2 regions of the Pseudomonas sp. WHRI 8519 genome follow, and region 2 is predicted to be linked to the other one. Evidence: predicted binding sites of a transcription regulator. Region 2 holds the regulator's gene; the other holds the start of a gene.
The links. Region 2 encodes sigma-54, which starts transcription at its own class of promoters, with help from an activator protein. Its sites were predicted from a motif close to ANTGGCATNNANNTTGCTNT; they were not measured.
Positions count from the first base shown of each region.

Region 1: a site for sigma-54 is predicted at 5,189-5,208, ahead of flgB (flagellar basal body rod protein FlgB). Genes of this name have one in related genera too.

Region 1 covers NZ_CP167996.1:4,449,946-4,457,604, reverse strand. Annotated here, with positions in the region: gene ABRP30_RS20280 (MFS transporter) at 1-189, shown strand, start outside; gene ABRP30_RS20275 (flagellar brake protein) at 475-1,218, opposite strand; gene ABRP30_RS20270 (flagella synthesis protein FlgN) at 1,299-1,766, opposite strand; gene flgM (flagellar biosynthesis anti-sigma factor FlgM) at 1,816-2,127, opposite strand; gene flgA (flagellar basal body P-ring formation chaperone FlgA) at 2,279-3,031, opposite strand; gene ABRP30_RS20255 (chemotaxis protein CheV) at 3,110-4,039, shown strand; gene cheR (protein-glutamate O-methyltransferase CheR) at 4,091-4,918, shown strand; gene flgB (flagellar basal body rod protein FlgB) at 5,255-5,665, shown strand; gene flgC (flagellar basal body rod protein FlgC) at 5,668-6,111, shown strand; gene flgD (flagellar hook assembly protein FlgD) at 6,127-6,834, shown strand; gene flgE (flagellar hook protein FlgE) at 6,865-7,659, shown strand, end outside.
Region 2 covers NZ_CP167996.1:5,013,943-5,021,601, reverse strand. Annotated here, with positions in the region: gene ABRP30_RS22950 (lyase family protein) at 1-1,334, shown strand, start outside; gene ABRP30_RS22945 (hypothetical protein) at 1,362-1,823, shown strand; gene ABRP30_RS22940 (superoxide dismutase) at 1,825-2,436, shown strand; gene ABRP30_RS22935 (ZIP family metal transporter) at 2,448-3,341, shown strand; gene ABRP30_RS22930 (HPr family phosphocarrier protein) at 3,446-3,718, opposite strand; gene rapZ (RNase adapter RapZ) at 3,739-4,593, opposite strand; gene ptsN (PTS IIA-like nitrogen regulatory protein PtsN) at 4,596-5,075, opposite strand; gene hpf (ribosome hibernation-promoting factor, HPF/YfiA family) at 5,087-5,395, opposite strand; gene ABRP30_RS22910 (RNA polymerase factor sigma-54) at 5,475-6,968, opposite strand; gene lptB (LPS export ABC transporter ATP-binding protein) at 7,141-7,659, opposite strand, start outside.

The DNA.
Region 1 (7,659 bases), 560 kb from region 2:
GTACAGGACGCGCCGTTGGGTCACGTGGCCATGCCGGCGGCGGGCTCGCCATTGTCGGCGGCGCTCGACCCGCGGGTGGATGAACAGACCGTGCAGGAGGTAATGCAGGCGCCTGTGGCGGCTGAGGATACCGAGGCTGAAGAAAAGGCCGAACCGGCTGATCCGGGCGAGGTCAGCAAGCCGGTTTGAGGCGGGCCCAGGGTAGGCACAAACGAATAGCCAGTCTCAGGTCAATGCCAGTGAGTACGCTTCATCAGGGCTGCTATGCAGCCCATCGCTGGCAGGCCAGCTCCACCAGTGCGGCGTAGGCTTCACCATACGGGGTTGCCCAAGACATTGGATGGATGGGTGTCCAACATCTGGGGTGCAGCCAGATCCCGGTGGGAGCCGGCTTGCCGGCGATGGGCCGCAAAGCGGCCCTGATCGTTCAAAAGACTGGCATCAGCCTTCAGGGGGGGCGTTCTAAGCAGACGATCAATAATCGTCTTTATCGAACCGCCGCGCTTCGCGCTGCAGCTGGTACACGAAGCTCTCTATCTTGCGTTGCGCCTGGCCATTGAGGTTATGGAAGCGTACGCCGGCAAAGGTGGTGTTGATCCGCTCTTCGTAATGCAGGTGGCGCAATTCGACCATCATGTCCACCAGGCCCAGCGGGTTGCTGGCTTTGAAGCGCTCGTAAACCTGGCCCAGTTGCAGACGCGCCTCGACGTTGCCGTCGAACCGCAGCTTGCAGCCAGTGGCGGAGATGTCGAGCAACTTGCCGCGCAAGGCACCATTCCCCTTGAGATGGGTACCATCGAGAATCACATCGACCAGCTGCGACAGCTTCAGCGCAGCGCGAAATGCATTGCGCCGCTGGTGGTAGGTCACCTCGTCCGGCAAGGCACCGCGGTAGGAGCGATGGCCATCGACCTCGGTGATCCTCAGTTCGTGGTTGCACTCCCACGCAATGCGTACGCCGTCGTGGAACCCTTCAACGCGGAACGGCTCGCCGTTCTCGATGAATTTTTCGCCATCGCGCGGGATCATCTCGTCCAGCGCCAAAGTATTGCTGTCACGGTCCACATGAACCACGTAGCTCTGGAAACGCTGGCTGCGCTCATGGAAGGTGATGATCAAAGGATCATGGCTCTCCAGCAACTGGCGCAGGTTGGCCGCAATCTCCAAAGGAGTGTTCAGCACCTTTGGCGGCTGCGGAGCATCGGTTTCATTGAACACGGGTTATCAATCTCCAGGCAAAAACGACACACGCAAGTAAAGGCATTTTGCCAGTATGTTCCGTGCCTTGATAGAACTAATCACACTTGGCTGAGCGCCCGAGGCTTGGCCAGTGGCGAAGTGGCGCCACGGCTGTCGTAGAGCGACGGAGAATCGCCGCCCATGAGGATTCTGATCTGGTTGGCGGTGACGTGCTGCTGTACCTGGACGATCCGGCCATTGGTTTCGTTGACCTTTTGGCAGGTTTCCATCAATTCGGTCAGCGCTCTGAGTTGTTGCATGATCACTTCACCGTTTGGCGACTGTGCAGCAACGGCCTGCACCCCGGCGCGGTCGGCGCTGAGGCCGAGGCTGGTGAGCAGGTTGTGGCGGCGGATGCCTTGCTGCTCGAGCAGAACGATCAGCGATTGCTTGCGGGCCAGGATGCCCTCCAGCGGTGCCATATCGCGCCCGTGCAGGGCGACTGCCTCCTGCTGAAGCAGGTCGAGCAGCTCCTGGGTGGGGGCGATGTCGTCTTCGATCAGTTGCAGCAATGTGATGTCGTGCATGGCTAACTCTTGGCTTTTCAAGCGTCCGTGAAGTCAGCGCGCCGAACGGTCAGCGCTGGGCTTCGAAATCGAGCAGTTTGCTGGCGACCCGGCCGGCATCGACCTGGTAGCTGCCATCTGCGATCGCCTGTTTCAACTGTGCCACGCGGGCATTGTCGACAACGGGCTGGTCGCGCAGCTTGTCGCTGACCTTTTGCAACTGCTGGGCCTCTTGGCTGAGGTGTACCGCTTCTCCGCTGGCGCTTGCGCTATTCGGCGCGGTGGTTTCGCCGGACTTGTCGGCGTTGCCGGGCGCGGCATTGCCGCGAACGCCGCCCGTGATGGACGGAGAGTTATTCAAACGACTGAAGTCGATGACCATGATCAGAAACCCCTGGGTATTTGGACGCTTGCCATGTTTTCGGCCATTGCGAAAGAAACTTTAGGCATAAATGCTCAGCCGCCTCTCGGCAAGCCCGCGAACCCGTTCCTGATACAGTTTAGAAAAAGCGGTAATACACTGCCAGCCCAATCTACATAGCGACCTCCACCTGGCCGGGGGCCGTGACCCGGGCCTTCACTACCCTCTGCGAATTCAGGTTGCGCACCCGGATCTGCTCGCCCTGGCCGCCTTTGCTGAGGGCCTCGCCGGGCATGCGTACGGCCAGGCTGCCGCTGCGGGCGATGATCACCACATGGTCGCCCTTGCGTACCACCTCGGCCTGCTCCAGGTGCTGTGGGGTCAAAACCTGGTCGATCACCGTCGGGCGCAGCATCTTCATGCCAACCACCTGATCAAGGTCGGTGAGAAAGCCTTGGGTGAGGGTGCCAACGTCACGTTCGCGCAGGGCCACGTCACCTTCACCCACGATATTCTGGCGCTTCAGCGGGCGGGTAACCACCACCACATCGCGGAACAGCCGCACCGTTGCCGGCACGAAGACGGTCCACGGCGCGGCGCCGTCGCAGCGTACACGTACCGTGACACGCCCCAATGGCTGCGCCGGGCTTTCCAGCGAAGCGTCCAGTTGCTGGCTGCACAGCGGCATGCGCAGGCGCGGATCGAGCGAGTTGACCTGTATTTCGTAGCGGCCCGGTGTCTGCGTCGTGGCCAGGTAATCCTCTACGGTGAATTCAAGAAACCCTTGGGTGACACCGATAAGCTGTTCAGGCAAGGTAACCGCGTCCGCCAGCGTTCGAGCGCCGGGTGCCAGCAGGCACAGTGCAGCCAGCGAGCCGCTCAGCAGGTGCGTCAGTCGTCGGAAAATTGTCGTTTTCGTGTACATGACGCTCAAAAAAGCAAAGCCCGTGCCGACTCGCTGTAGGAGTGGCTACGATATGGCAGAAATAAAAAGGAGTCAGGCATGGCGGGGGTTATGGATTCAGTCAACCAGCGCACACAGCTGGTTGGGCAGAATCGCCTGGAATTGCTGTTGTTCCGCCTCAATGGCGCGCAGCTTTACGGCATCAATGTGTTCAAGGTCCGCGAGGTGCTGCAATGCCCTGAGCTGACCGTGCTGCCCAAGTCCCACCCAGTGGTGCGTGGTGTGGCCAACATTCGTGGGGCGACCATTCCGATTCTCGACCTGTCGATGGCCACCGGCTTGCCCGGGCTGCAGGAAGAGACTCGCAACAGCTTCGTGATCATCACCGAGTACAACACCAAGACCCAAGGTTTTCTGGTGCACTCGGTCGAGCGCATCGTCAACATGAACTGGGAAGAAATCCACCCGCCACCCAAGGGCACCGGTCGCGACCATTACCTGACTGCGGTTACCCGGGTGGACAACCGCATGGTTGAAATCATCGACGTGGAAAAGGTACTGGCCGAGGTGGCGCCGTCGTCCGAGTCGGTGTCAGCCGGTGTGGTCGATGCCGACACCCAGGACAAGGCCGTGCTGCTGCGTGTGCTGACCGTTGACGATTCGTCGGTGGCGCGCAAACAGGTCAGCCGCTGCCTGCAGACGGTCGGTGTCGAGGTGGTGGCGCTCAACGATGGGCGCCAGGCCCTGGACTACCTGCGCAAACTGGTGGAGGAGGGCAAGCGGCCGGAAGAAGAGTTCCTGATGATGATTTCGGACATCGAGATGCCGGAGATGGACGGTTATACGCTGACCGCCGAGATCCGCAGTGACCCGCGCATGCAAAAGCTACATATCTGCCTGCATACTTCGCTGTCCGGGGTGTTCAACCAGGCGATGGTCAAGAAGGTCGGTGCCGATGACTTCCTGGCCAAGTTCAGGCCGGACGACCTGGCCCAGCGCGTGGTCGACCGGATCAAGGCAACGCATTGAAGTAGCCGGGAGGCGACTCCCGGTACCTGTGATTGAAAAGAGGCCGCAGTAGTGTCTACGGGTAATTTGGATTTCGAACAGTTCCGGGTATTCCTGGAGAAAGCCTGTGGCATCCTGCTGGGTGAGAACAAGCAGTACCTGGTCTCCAGCCGTCTCAACAAGCTGATGGAGCAGCAGGGCATCAAGAGCCTGGGCGAACTGGTGCAGCGCATCCAGGCTCAGCCGCGTGGGGGGCTGCGCGAGCAGGTGGTGGATGCGATGACCACCAACGAAACCTTGTGGTTTCGCGATACCTACCCATTCGAAGTGCTGAAGAACAAGGTCATTCCCGAGTTCATCAAGAACAACCCCGGCCAGCGCCTGCGCATGTGGTCGGCGGCCTGCTCGTCGGGCCAGGAGCCGTACTCCATTTCGATGGCCATCGATGAGTTCGAGCGCAGCAACCTGGGCCAGTTGAAGATGGGTGCGCAGATCGTTGCCACCGACCTGTCCGGGTCGATGCTCAACAACTGCAAGACCGGTGAATACGACAGCCTGGCGATCGCCCGCGGCTTGTCCCAGGAGCGCCTGCAGCGCTACTTCGACACCAAGGGGCCGGGGCGCTGGGCGGTCAAGCCGGCGATTCGCAGCCGTGTCGAGTTCCGCTCGTTCAACCTGCTCGACAGCTACGCGGCGTTGGGCAAGTTCGACATCGTGTTCTGCCGGAATGTGTTGATCTATTTCTCGGCACAGGTGAAGAAAGACATCCTGCTGCGTATTCACAGCACCCTGAAGCCAGGTGGGTACCTCTTCCTGGGGGCGTCCGAGGCGCTCAATGGGTTGCCGGACCACTACCAGATGGTGCAGTGCAGCCCGGGAATCATTTACCAGGCCAAGTGATCGGCTGCGAGCCTGCCGGTCTGTTCCAGGCAGGCGTGAGAGCGAACGCTGCCCGCGCGGCGCTCGCGCTCAAAAGCCTGATGTTCCAAGCAGCAGGTTGCCCTCCCCCAAACGCCACCCACGCCTGTTGACGTCAATTTTTTGTTTTGCCGCTTTTTCCGCCCGGCAATTGCCGCTTTGCGTTGTTCAGGCGGAAGCCTTTTGCCGCTTTTCTGGCATCGCGCCATCAGCCATCTCCGCCCCAGCCCAGTGTTTCTGGCCTTTCAGGATATTGGCACAGCCCTTGCTATAGCTTGGCCAACGATATTCCGGTCAACCTTCGAAGGTTTCCCCGACATGAGCATCAGTTTCGACAAGGCGCTTGGCATCCATGAAAAGGCACTGGGCTTCCGCGCTCAGCGCGCCGAAGTGCTGGCCAACAACATCGCCAACGCTGACACGCCCAATTACAAGGCGCGTGACATGGACTTCTCTTCGGTGCTCGCCGCCGAAAGCCAGAAGCAGCAGAGCGGTGGCCGCTTTGCCATGGACCGAACCAACAGCCGTCACATCGAGGCCGAAGGCCTGGCAATGGCTGACGACACGCTGCAGTACCGCACGCCGACGCAGCCGTCGATCGACCAGAACACCGTGGACGCCCAGATCGAGCAATCGAACTACACGGAAAACGCCATTGGCTTCCAGGCCAGCTTCACCCTGCTCAACAGTAAATTCAAAGGGCTGGTTTCTGCCCTGCGAGGAGAATGACCATGTCCCTGTCCAGTGTCTTCAACATTGCCGGTAGCGGCATGAGCGCGCAGAACACCCGCCTCAACACCGTTGCTTCCAACATTGCCAACGCCGAGACGGTTTCGTCGAGTATCGATCAGACCTACCGCGCGCGGCACCCGGTGTTCGCCACCACCTTCCAGAATGCGCAGGCCGGCGGCAGCCAGTCGCTGTTCGAAGACCAGGGCGAGGCAGGGCAGGGAGTGCAGGTCAAGGGCATCATCGAAGACCAGAGCAACCTCGAAGCACGCTACGAGCCCAACCATCCGGCGGCGAACAAGGACGGTTACGTCTACTACCCGAACGTCAATGTGGTCGAGGAGATGGCTGACATGATCTCCGCCAGCCGCGCGTTCCAGACCAACGCCGAGCTGATGAACACCGCCAAGAACATGATGCAGAAAGTGCTGACCCTGGGTCAGTGATAAGGAATCCGGACCATGGCAGTCGATAGCACCAGCGGTGTGAACCTCAATGATGTCCTGACAGCGTCGGGCGTCGGTGGTACCACCAAGAAAACCACCGATACCGTGTCCAAGACCGGTACCGATACGCTTGGCAAGGACGCGTTCCTGCAGTTGCTGGTTACCCAGATGCAGCACCAGAACCCGCTGGATCCGCAGGAGAACGGTGAGTTCGTGGCCCAGCTGGCGCAGTTCAGCAGCCTGGAAGGCATCACCTCCCTGAACGAGTCGGTCAGCAGCATCACCAATGCCATGGCGTCGTCCCAGGCCCTGCAGGCCTCCTCGCTGGTCGGCCGTTCGGTGGTGGTACAGAACGACAAGGCGGTGGTCGATACCACTGAAAGCTTCAATGCACAGTTCGTCGTGCCGCAGGCAATCAGTGAAGCGAAGATCACCATCAAGGACAAGGACGGCAACACCGTCAAGACCATCGAGCTGGGCGAGCAGAAAGCCGGCTATGCCGACTTCATCTGGGACGGCACCAACGACAGCGGCGAGAAGGTCGACCCGGGCACTTATACCTTCGCCGCCAGCACCACCGTGGATGGCCAGTCGGTGCAGATGAGCACGCTGCTGCCGGCCAAGGTGACCAGCGTCAGCTTCAATGCCACCGGCGAAATGGTGCTCAACCTTGCTGGCGTCGGCAAGGTCTCCCTCTCTGACATACAAACCATCGGTATCTAAGGTCCGCCAGCGCGGCGCAGGAGCGAATTCATGTCTTTCAATATCGGCCTTAGCGGTCTGTACGCAGCCAACAAACAGCTGGACGTTACCGGCAACAACATCGCCAACGTCAACACCACTGGCTTCAAATCCTCGCGTGCCGAGTTCGCCGACGTCTATGCCGGCGCCAATCGCCTGGGTGTGGGCAAGAATCAGGTCGGCAACGGCGTGCGTCTGGCGGCTATCTCGCAGCAGTTCTCCCAGGGTGACGTCAATAACACGGGCAACGTGTTGGACATGGGTATCCAGGGCCAGGGCTTCTTCGTCCTGTCCGACAACGGTTCTCGCGTCTACACCCGTGCCGGTGCGTTCCAGGCCGACAAGAACAACTTCGTGGTCACCTCGGACGGCCTGCGCCTGCAAGGCTACGCGGCCGATGCGACCGGTAAGATCCAGAAGGGTGTGCTGACTGACCTGCAGATCGACACCTCGGCGCTGCAGCCAAAAGCCACCTCGCTGATTGACCAAGGCATCAACCTGAACTCCTCGGCCACCGATATTCCACTGGAAATCGATGATGGCACGGGTGCGATGGTGCCTAATCTGCCGTTCGACCCTACCGACGAGACGACCTACACCAAGTCGTTCCCGACCAAGGTGTACGACAGCCAGGGTAACGAGCACACCATGGAGCAGTTCTACCGCAAGACCGGTACGAACGAATGGACCATGTACACGTTGGTCGACGGTCGAAACCCGTTCGATCCTGCTTCCACCACGCCGCTGACCGGCACCATCAGTTTCAGCAGCGATGGTTCTGTGAGCAGCATGACTGCCGATAACACA
Region 2 (7,659 bases):
AGGTGCCGGCCCAGGCCCTGTATGGCGCCCAGACCCAGCGCGCGGTCGACAACTTCCCGATCAGCGGCCAGCGTATGCCGGCCCAGTTCATTCGTGCCCTGCTGTTGGCCAAGGCGGCTGCCGCCAAGGCCAACATCGAGCTGGAGCAGATTTCTGCCGCCCAGGGCCAAGCCATCGTCAAGGCGGTCGAGCAACTGCTCGCCGAAGACTTCATCCAGCACTTCCCGGTGGACGTGTACCAGACCGGCTCCGGCACCAGCTCGAACATGAATGCCAACGAGGTGATCGCCACGCTGGCCAGCCGCCTGCTCGGTGAGCCGGTCAATGCCAACGACCATGTCAACTGCGGCCAGAGCAGCAACGACATCATCCCGACCACCATTCACGTCAGCGCTGCACTGGCGCTGCATGAGCAGTTGCTGCCCGCCCTGGCTCACCTGGTTCAGGTGATCGAGGCCAAGTCGGTGCAAGTGCATCAGTACGTGAAGACTGGCCGTACCCACCTGATGGATGCCATGCCGGTGCGCATGAGCCAGGTGCTCGATGGCTGGGCGGCCCAGATCAATGGCGCCAAGGCGCATATCGAAGCGACCCTGCCGTGCCTGCAGGCCCTGGCCCAGGGTGGCACTGCCGTGGGCACCGGGATCAACGCCCACCCGCAATTCGCCGTAGGCTTCGCTCGCCAGCTGAGCGGCCTCACCCAGGTCGAGTTCACCCCCGGCCAGAACCTGTTCGCCCTGATCGGCTCCCAGGACACCGCGGTGGCGCTGTCCGGCCAGCTCAAAACCACTGCCGTGGCACTGATGAAAATCGCCAACGACCTGCGCTGGATGAATTCCGGGCCGCTCGCAGGCCTCGGTGAGATCGAACTCCAAGCCCTGCAGCCTGGCTCCTCGATCATGCCGGGCAAGGTCAACCCGGTTATCCCGGAAGCCACCGCCATGGTCGCCGCCCAGGTGATCGGCAACGACGCGACCATCGCCATTGCCGGCCAGTCGGGCAACTTCGAACTCAACGTGATGCTGCCGGTGATAGCCCGCAACCTGCTGGAGAGCATCGAGCTGATGGCCAACGCCAGCCGCCTGCTGGCCGACCAGGCCATCGCCAGCTTCAAGGTCAATGAGGGCAAGCTCAAGGAAGCCCTGGCACGCAACCCGATCCTGGTCACCGCCCTGAACCCGATCATCGGCTACCTCAAGGCCGCCGAGATCGCCAAGACCGCGTACAAGCAGGGCCGGCCGATCATCGACGTGGCGCTGGAGCATACCGACCTGTCGCGCGATCAGCTCGAAGCGCTGCTGGACCCGGAAAAACTCACCGCTGGGGGCATCTGACCCGCGTCAGCGCCCAGGAGGCCTGTCATGCAGCACTGGAAACGAACCACCGAGGCCGCCAACCGGCTGTTCGACCAGGGCGAGCTGGTCGATGCCCGGGAACTGTACCTGCAAGCCCTGGCGCTGGCCCAGGTGCTGTTCGAGCGCTGGCATGACGTCGACGAAGCAGTGGCCGCTTTGGTCATTGCCCACCACAACCTGGCCGACCTGCACCTGCGCCTGAACCAGCCGCATGAGAGCGCCGACTACCTGTGCGCCATTCACCAGCGTCTGCTCCAGGCCAGCCAGGAAGCGCGCCTGCCGCAGGCGCTGCGTGATGCCGCGCTGCGCCACAGCGGGCGCACCTACACCCAATTGCTGAGCTTCATTGCCGAGTACGGGCAGTACCCGCGCGCCGAGCGCCTGCTCTATCGCCGTTCGCCCTTGGCCAGTGGACTGGCTGCCCAGACGGACCTGCCGCCCCCAACCCCCGCTTACGGAATCCATTGATATGTCTCATACCTTGCCTGCTTTGCCCTATGCCTACGATGCGCTGGAACCGCATATCGATACCCAGACCATGGAGATACACCACACCAAGCACCACCAGACTTACGTCAACGGCCTCAATGCTGCGGTCGAAGGTACCCAGTGGGCTGACTGGCCGGTTGAGAAGCTGGTTGCTGCGGTCAAACAGCTACCGGAAAACCTGCGAGGGGCGGTGACCAACCATGGCGGTGGTCACGCCAACCATTCGCTGTTCTGGAAAGTCATGTCGCCCAAGGGCGGCGGCCAGCCACAGGGCTTGGTGGCCAAGGCCATCGAGGCTGAGCTGGGTGGTTTCGAGGCGTTCAAGGAGGCCTTCACCAAAGCCGCGCTGACCCGCTTCGGCAGCGGCTGGGCCTGGCTCAGCGTGAATGGTGAACAGAAACTCGTGGTGGAGAGCAGCGGCAACCAGGACAGCCCGCTGATGCATGGCAACACACCGATCCTCGGCCTGGATGTGTGGGAGCATGCCTACTACTTGAAGTACCAGAACCGTCGCCCGGAATACATTGGGGCTTTCTACAACGTAATTGACTGGGCCGAAGTGGAACGTCGTTATATCGAAGCCAGCCAATGAGTCGGACCGGTATGCGTTCAGAGGTGATGTCTGTCAGTAGTGTGCGCCTGTTCCGGCTGGCACTGGGTACTGTGCTGCTCCTGGTTGGCACGGCCCTGCTGGTGGCCCGGGGCATCGCCTGGCTGGACCTGGATCCGCGCATGTTGCGCGCCCTCGAGGGCGGCGCAGTGTGCGCGCTGGGAACAGCGCTGGGCGCAGTGCCGGTGCTGGTGATTCGTAATATGCCGGTGGCCCTGGCCGATACCTTGTTGGGTTTCGGTGCCGGTGTGATGCTGGCGGCGACGGCGTTCTCGCTGATCATTCCTGGCCTGGATGCCGCTCAGTCCATCGGATTCAGCCCCTGGGGGGCGGGTGGCCTGGTCAGCTTCGGCCTGTTGTTCGGTGCGATGTGCCTGTTCGTCGTCGATCTGAAAGTGTCCGGTGCTTCGCCCGAGGCGTTGGTCGGCACCGGGAACCAACCGGTGATTGCAGCGCGGATCTGGCTGTTCGTGATCGCGATCATCGCTCACAACATCCCCGAAGGCATGGCCATCGGCGTGTCGGCCGGTGGCGGCATGACCGATGCTGACAGCCTCGCCATGGGCATTGCCTTGCAGGATGTTCCCGAAGGGTTGGTCATTGCGCTGGTGCTGGCGGGGGCGGGGATGCCTCGGTTCAAGGCGTTTCTGATCGGTGCGGCGTCGGGGTTGGTGGAACCACTGGCAGCGGTGGTCTGTGCCTGGCTGGTGAATGTCGCCGAGCTGCTGTTACCGTTGGGCCTGGCCTGTGCGGCCGGGGCCATGCTGCTGGTGGTGACCCAGGAAATCATCCCCGAGTCGCGCAGCAATGGGCATCACCGTTTGGCCAGCGTCGGCCTGTGCGTCGGTTTTTGCTTGATGATGGTGATGGACACGGCGATGTCTTGAATTGGCATCAACTGCTCTGTCACCGGTAAGCCGGCCCCCCGAATCGGCAGTCCACGATGAGGGCGTCGGCTTGCCAGCGATGAGGCCAGCCTGGAGTTAGCGGCTTATTCGCCTTCGTCGAAGTAGTTGTTGATCAGGGCTACCAGCGCTTCCAGCGCGTCGTCGTCCTGCTCGCCTTCAGTGTGCAGGTGCACCTGGGTGCCTTTGCCTGCCGCCAACATCATCACGGCCATGATGCTCTTGCCGTCCACCAGCTTGTCTGGTGCGCGGCCCACCCGCACCTGGCAGGGGAAGCGCCCGGCCACGCCGACGAACTTGGCGGCCGCCCGGGCATGCAGGCCCAGCTTGTTGATGATGGTGATTTCGCGGGCGGGCATCGTGGTGCTGATCCTGTGGGCTAGAGGTCGCGGTGGCGGACCTGGACGTTTTTCAGGGACTGTTGCAACAGTTGGCCGAGGCGCTCGGTGAGGTACACCGAGCGGTGGTGGCCGCCTGTGCAGCCAATGGCGATGGTGACATAGGCGCGGTTGCTGGCAGCGAAGCGGGGCAGCCACTTGAGCAGGTAGGTCGAGATGTCGGTAAACATCTCTTCGACATCCGGCTGCGCGGCAAGGTAATCGATAACCGGCTGATCCAGGCCGGAATGCTCACGCAGTTCGGGCTTCCAGTATGGGTTCGGCAGGCAGCGCACATCGAAAACCAGGTCTGCATCGACCGGCATGCCACGCTTGAAGCCGAACGATTCGACCAGGAATGCGGTGCCCGGCTCAGGCTGATTGAGCAGGCGCAACTTGATCGAGTCGCGCAGCTGGTAAAGGTTGAGGCTGGTGGTGTCGATCTTCAGGTCGGCAAGATCGGAGATTGGCCCCAGCAATTCGCTTTCAACGCGGATCGCTTCGGCCAGTGAGCGATCCGCATTCGTCAGCGGATGGCGCCGGCGTGTTTCGGAGAAGCGCTTGAGCAGCGTGTCCTCGTCGGCATCGAGAAACAGCACATCGCACTGGATATGCCGGCCACGCGCTTCGGCGAGCAATTCGGGGAAGCGTGACAGGTGGCTTGGCAGGTTGCGGGCATCGATGGACACTGCCACTTTCGGCTGCAGCAATTCTGTATGGATCAACGCGTTTTCCGCCAACTGCGGCAGCAAGCCGGCAGGGAGGTTATCGATACAGTAAAAGCCGTTGTCTTCCAGCACGTCGAGGGCGGTACTCTTGCCGGAGCCGGACCGGCCGCTGACGATGATCAGGCGCATGTTCAGTGCTCGTTCTGTGCGTCCAGGACTACCTGGTACAGGGCCTCGCTGCTGTTGGCGGCACGCAGGCGCTCGCGAACTTCCTTGCGATCCAGCATGCTGGCGATCTGGCGCAGCAGTTCCAGATGGGCGTCGGTGGCAGCCTCCGGCACCAGCAGGACGAACAGCAGGTCGACAGGCGCGCCATCGATGGCGTCATAGTCGATCGGAGCATCCAGGTGCAGCAGTGCGCTAACGGGCGAAGTGCAGCCTGCGAGGCGGCAGTGAGGTATGGCGATCCCATTGCCGAAGCCTGTGGAGCCGAGCTTTTCACGAGCGATCAGCTTTTCGAAGACGTCTTGCATCTCCAGCTCGGGCATCTTCAGCTCGGTTTTTTGATTGGCAATCAGGTTGGCGACTTTTTCCAAAGCGCGCTTCTTACTGCCACCCGACACGTTCACCAAGGAACGGTCGGGGGTCAGGATGGTTTCAAGTCGGATCATGGATGAGGGGATCAGCGGGCAGCTGCACCTTGCAGCAGACTTTGCTGTTTTTCCTTGTGTTTTTTCAGTTGGCGGTCGAGCTTGTCGGCCAAGGCATCGATCGCTGCATACATGTCTTCGTGTTCGGCGTTGGCAACCACTTCTGAGCCAGGAATCTGCAGGGTCGCTTCGACCTTCTGCTGCAGCTTCTCGACCTTCATGATGACCTGCACGTTAGTGATCTTGTCGAAGTGACTTTCCACCCGGGCGAGCTTTTCAAGCACGTAATCGCGCAGCGGCTGGGTGACTTCTACATGCTGTCCACTGATATTGACTTGCATACAGCTTCTCCTTTGTTGCCCGTGCATAAAGAGGCAGGTCTTGCACCTGCCCCACAAACGCTGTGGCATATCTCAGGCGCTACATCAGTCGCTTGCGCTCACTCGACGGTGCGATGCCGAGGGACTCGCGGTACTTGGCGACGGTGCGACGGGCTACCTGGATGCCTTGTGCCTCCAGTAAACCAGCGATCTTGCTGTCACTCAATGGCTTTTTCTGATTTTCCGCCGCAACCAGTTTCTTGATGATCGCGCGGATTGCCGTGGACGAGCATTCTCCGCCTTCGGAGGTGCTGACGTGGCTGGAGAAAAAGTATTTCAGTTCGTAGATGCCGCGTGGGGTGTGCATGAACTTCTGGGTGGTCACCCGCGAGATGGTCGACTCGTGCATGCCCACGGCTTCGGCGATGTCATGCAACACCAACGGTTTCATGGCCTCGTCACCGTGGTCGAGGAAGCCGCGCTGATGCTCGACGATCTGCGTGGCGACTTTCATCAGCGTTTCGTTGCGGCTTTGCAGGCTCTTGATGAACCAGCGTGCTTCCTGCAACTGATTGCGCATGAAGGTGTTGTCGGCGCTGGTGTCGGCCCGGCGGACGAAGCCGGCGTATTGCGGATTGACCCGCAGGCGCGGGATCGCTTCCTGGTTCAGCTCGACCAGCCAGCGATCACTGTCCTTGCGGACGATTACATCGGGCACCACGTATTCCGGCTCACTGGACTCGATTTGCGAACCTGGGCGCGGGTTGAGGCTCTGAACCAGCTCGATCACCTGGCGCAGTTCGTCTTCCTTGAGCTTCATGCGGCGCATCAGCTGGCTGTAGTCGCGCCCGCCCAACAGGTCGATGAACTCGCTGACCAGGCGTTTGGCCTCGGCCATCCACGGTGTGTTGGCCGGGAGTTGGCGCAGTTGCAGCAACAGGCACTCGCCCAGGTTGCGTGCGCCGACACCTGCTGGCTCGAACTGCTGGATACGGTGCAGTACCGCTTCGACTTCGTCCAGTTCGATGTCCAGCTCCGGATCGAAACCGGCGCAGATCTCTTCGATCGTGTCTTCCAGGTAACCCTGGCCGTTGATGCTGTCGATAAGGGTGACGGCGATCAGGCGGTCGGTATCGGACATCGGTGCCAGGTTCAGTTGCCACAGCAGGTGGCTTTGCAGGCTTTCGCCGGCGGATGTGCGCGTGGTGAAGTCCCACTCGTCGTCATCGTTGCTCGGCAGGCTGCTCGCGCTGGTCTGGTAGATGTCTTCCCAGGCCGTATCGACCGGAAGCTCGTTGGGGATGCGCTCGTTCCACTCACCGTCCTCCAGGTTCTCGGCACTGGCGGTGCTTTCCTGAAAGCTGTTGTCCTGGGCTTCGGCGGCCGGTTTGCTCTCGGCGTTATCCGCCATCGGGTCGCTGTTGTCGAAGTCTTCGCCGTCTTCCTGGCGTTCGAGCATCGGATTGGACTCCAGCGCTTCCTGGATTTCCTGCTGAAGGTCCAGGGTAGAGAGCTGGAGTAGGCGGATGGCCTGTTGCAACTGCGGGGTCATCGTCAGTTGCTGGCCCATTTTTAGGACGAGCGATGGTTTCATGGCAGGGGCTAATACCTTGTTCGCCGGCGCGCATGCGCCATCCACTACACGAGGGCGCCGGAGCGCCAATTTCAAGCAAGTTTTATGCCTTAAATTGTAGCGTTTGCCTAGAGTACTGTAACAACTTAAGCCCATTCAAGGCGCTAAATCAGTGCTCCAGGCGCGTCCTGAATCAGAGCCGGAACTCGTGACCCAGGTAAACTTCCTTGACCAGTTCGTTGGCCAGGATGGTCTGCGCGTCGCCCTCGGCGATCAGTTGCCCGTCGTTGACGATGTAGGCGGTTTCACAGATATCCAGGGTTTCACGCACGTTGTGGTCGGTGATCAGTACACCGATACCCTTGGCCTTGAGGTGGTGGATGATCTGCTTGATGTCACCGACCGAAATCGGGTCGACGCCAGCGAAGGGTTCGTCCAGCAGGATGAACTTGGGGGCTGTCGCCAGGGCGCGTGCGATCTCGACACGGCGACGCTCGCCGCCGGAAAGGCTCATGCCGAGGTTGTCGCGGATGTGGCTGATGTGGAACTCCTGCAGCAGACTCTCCAGCTCCTTGCGACGACCCTCGCGGTCGAGTTCCTTGCGGGTCTCGAGGATGGCCATGATGTTGTCGGCCACCGACAGCTTGCGGAAGATCGAGGCTTCCTGCGGCAGGTAGCCGATGCCGGCGCGTGCACGGCCATGCATGGGCTG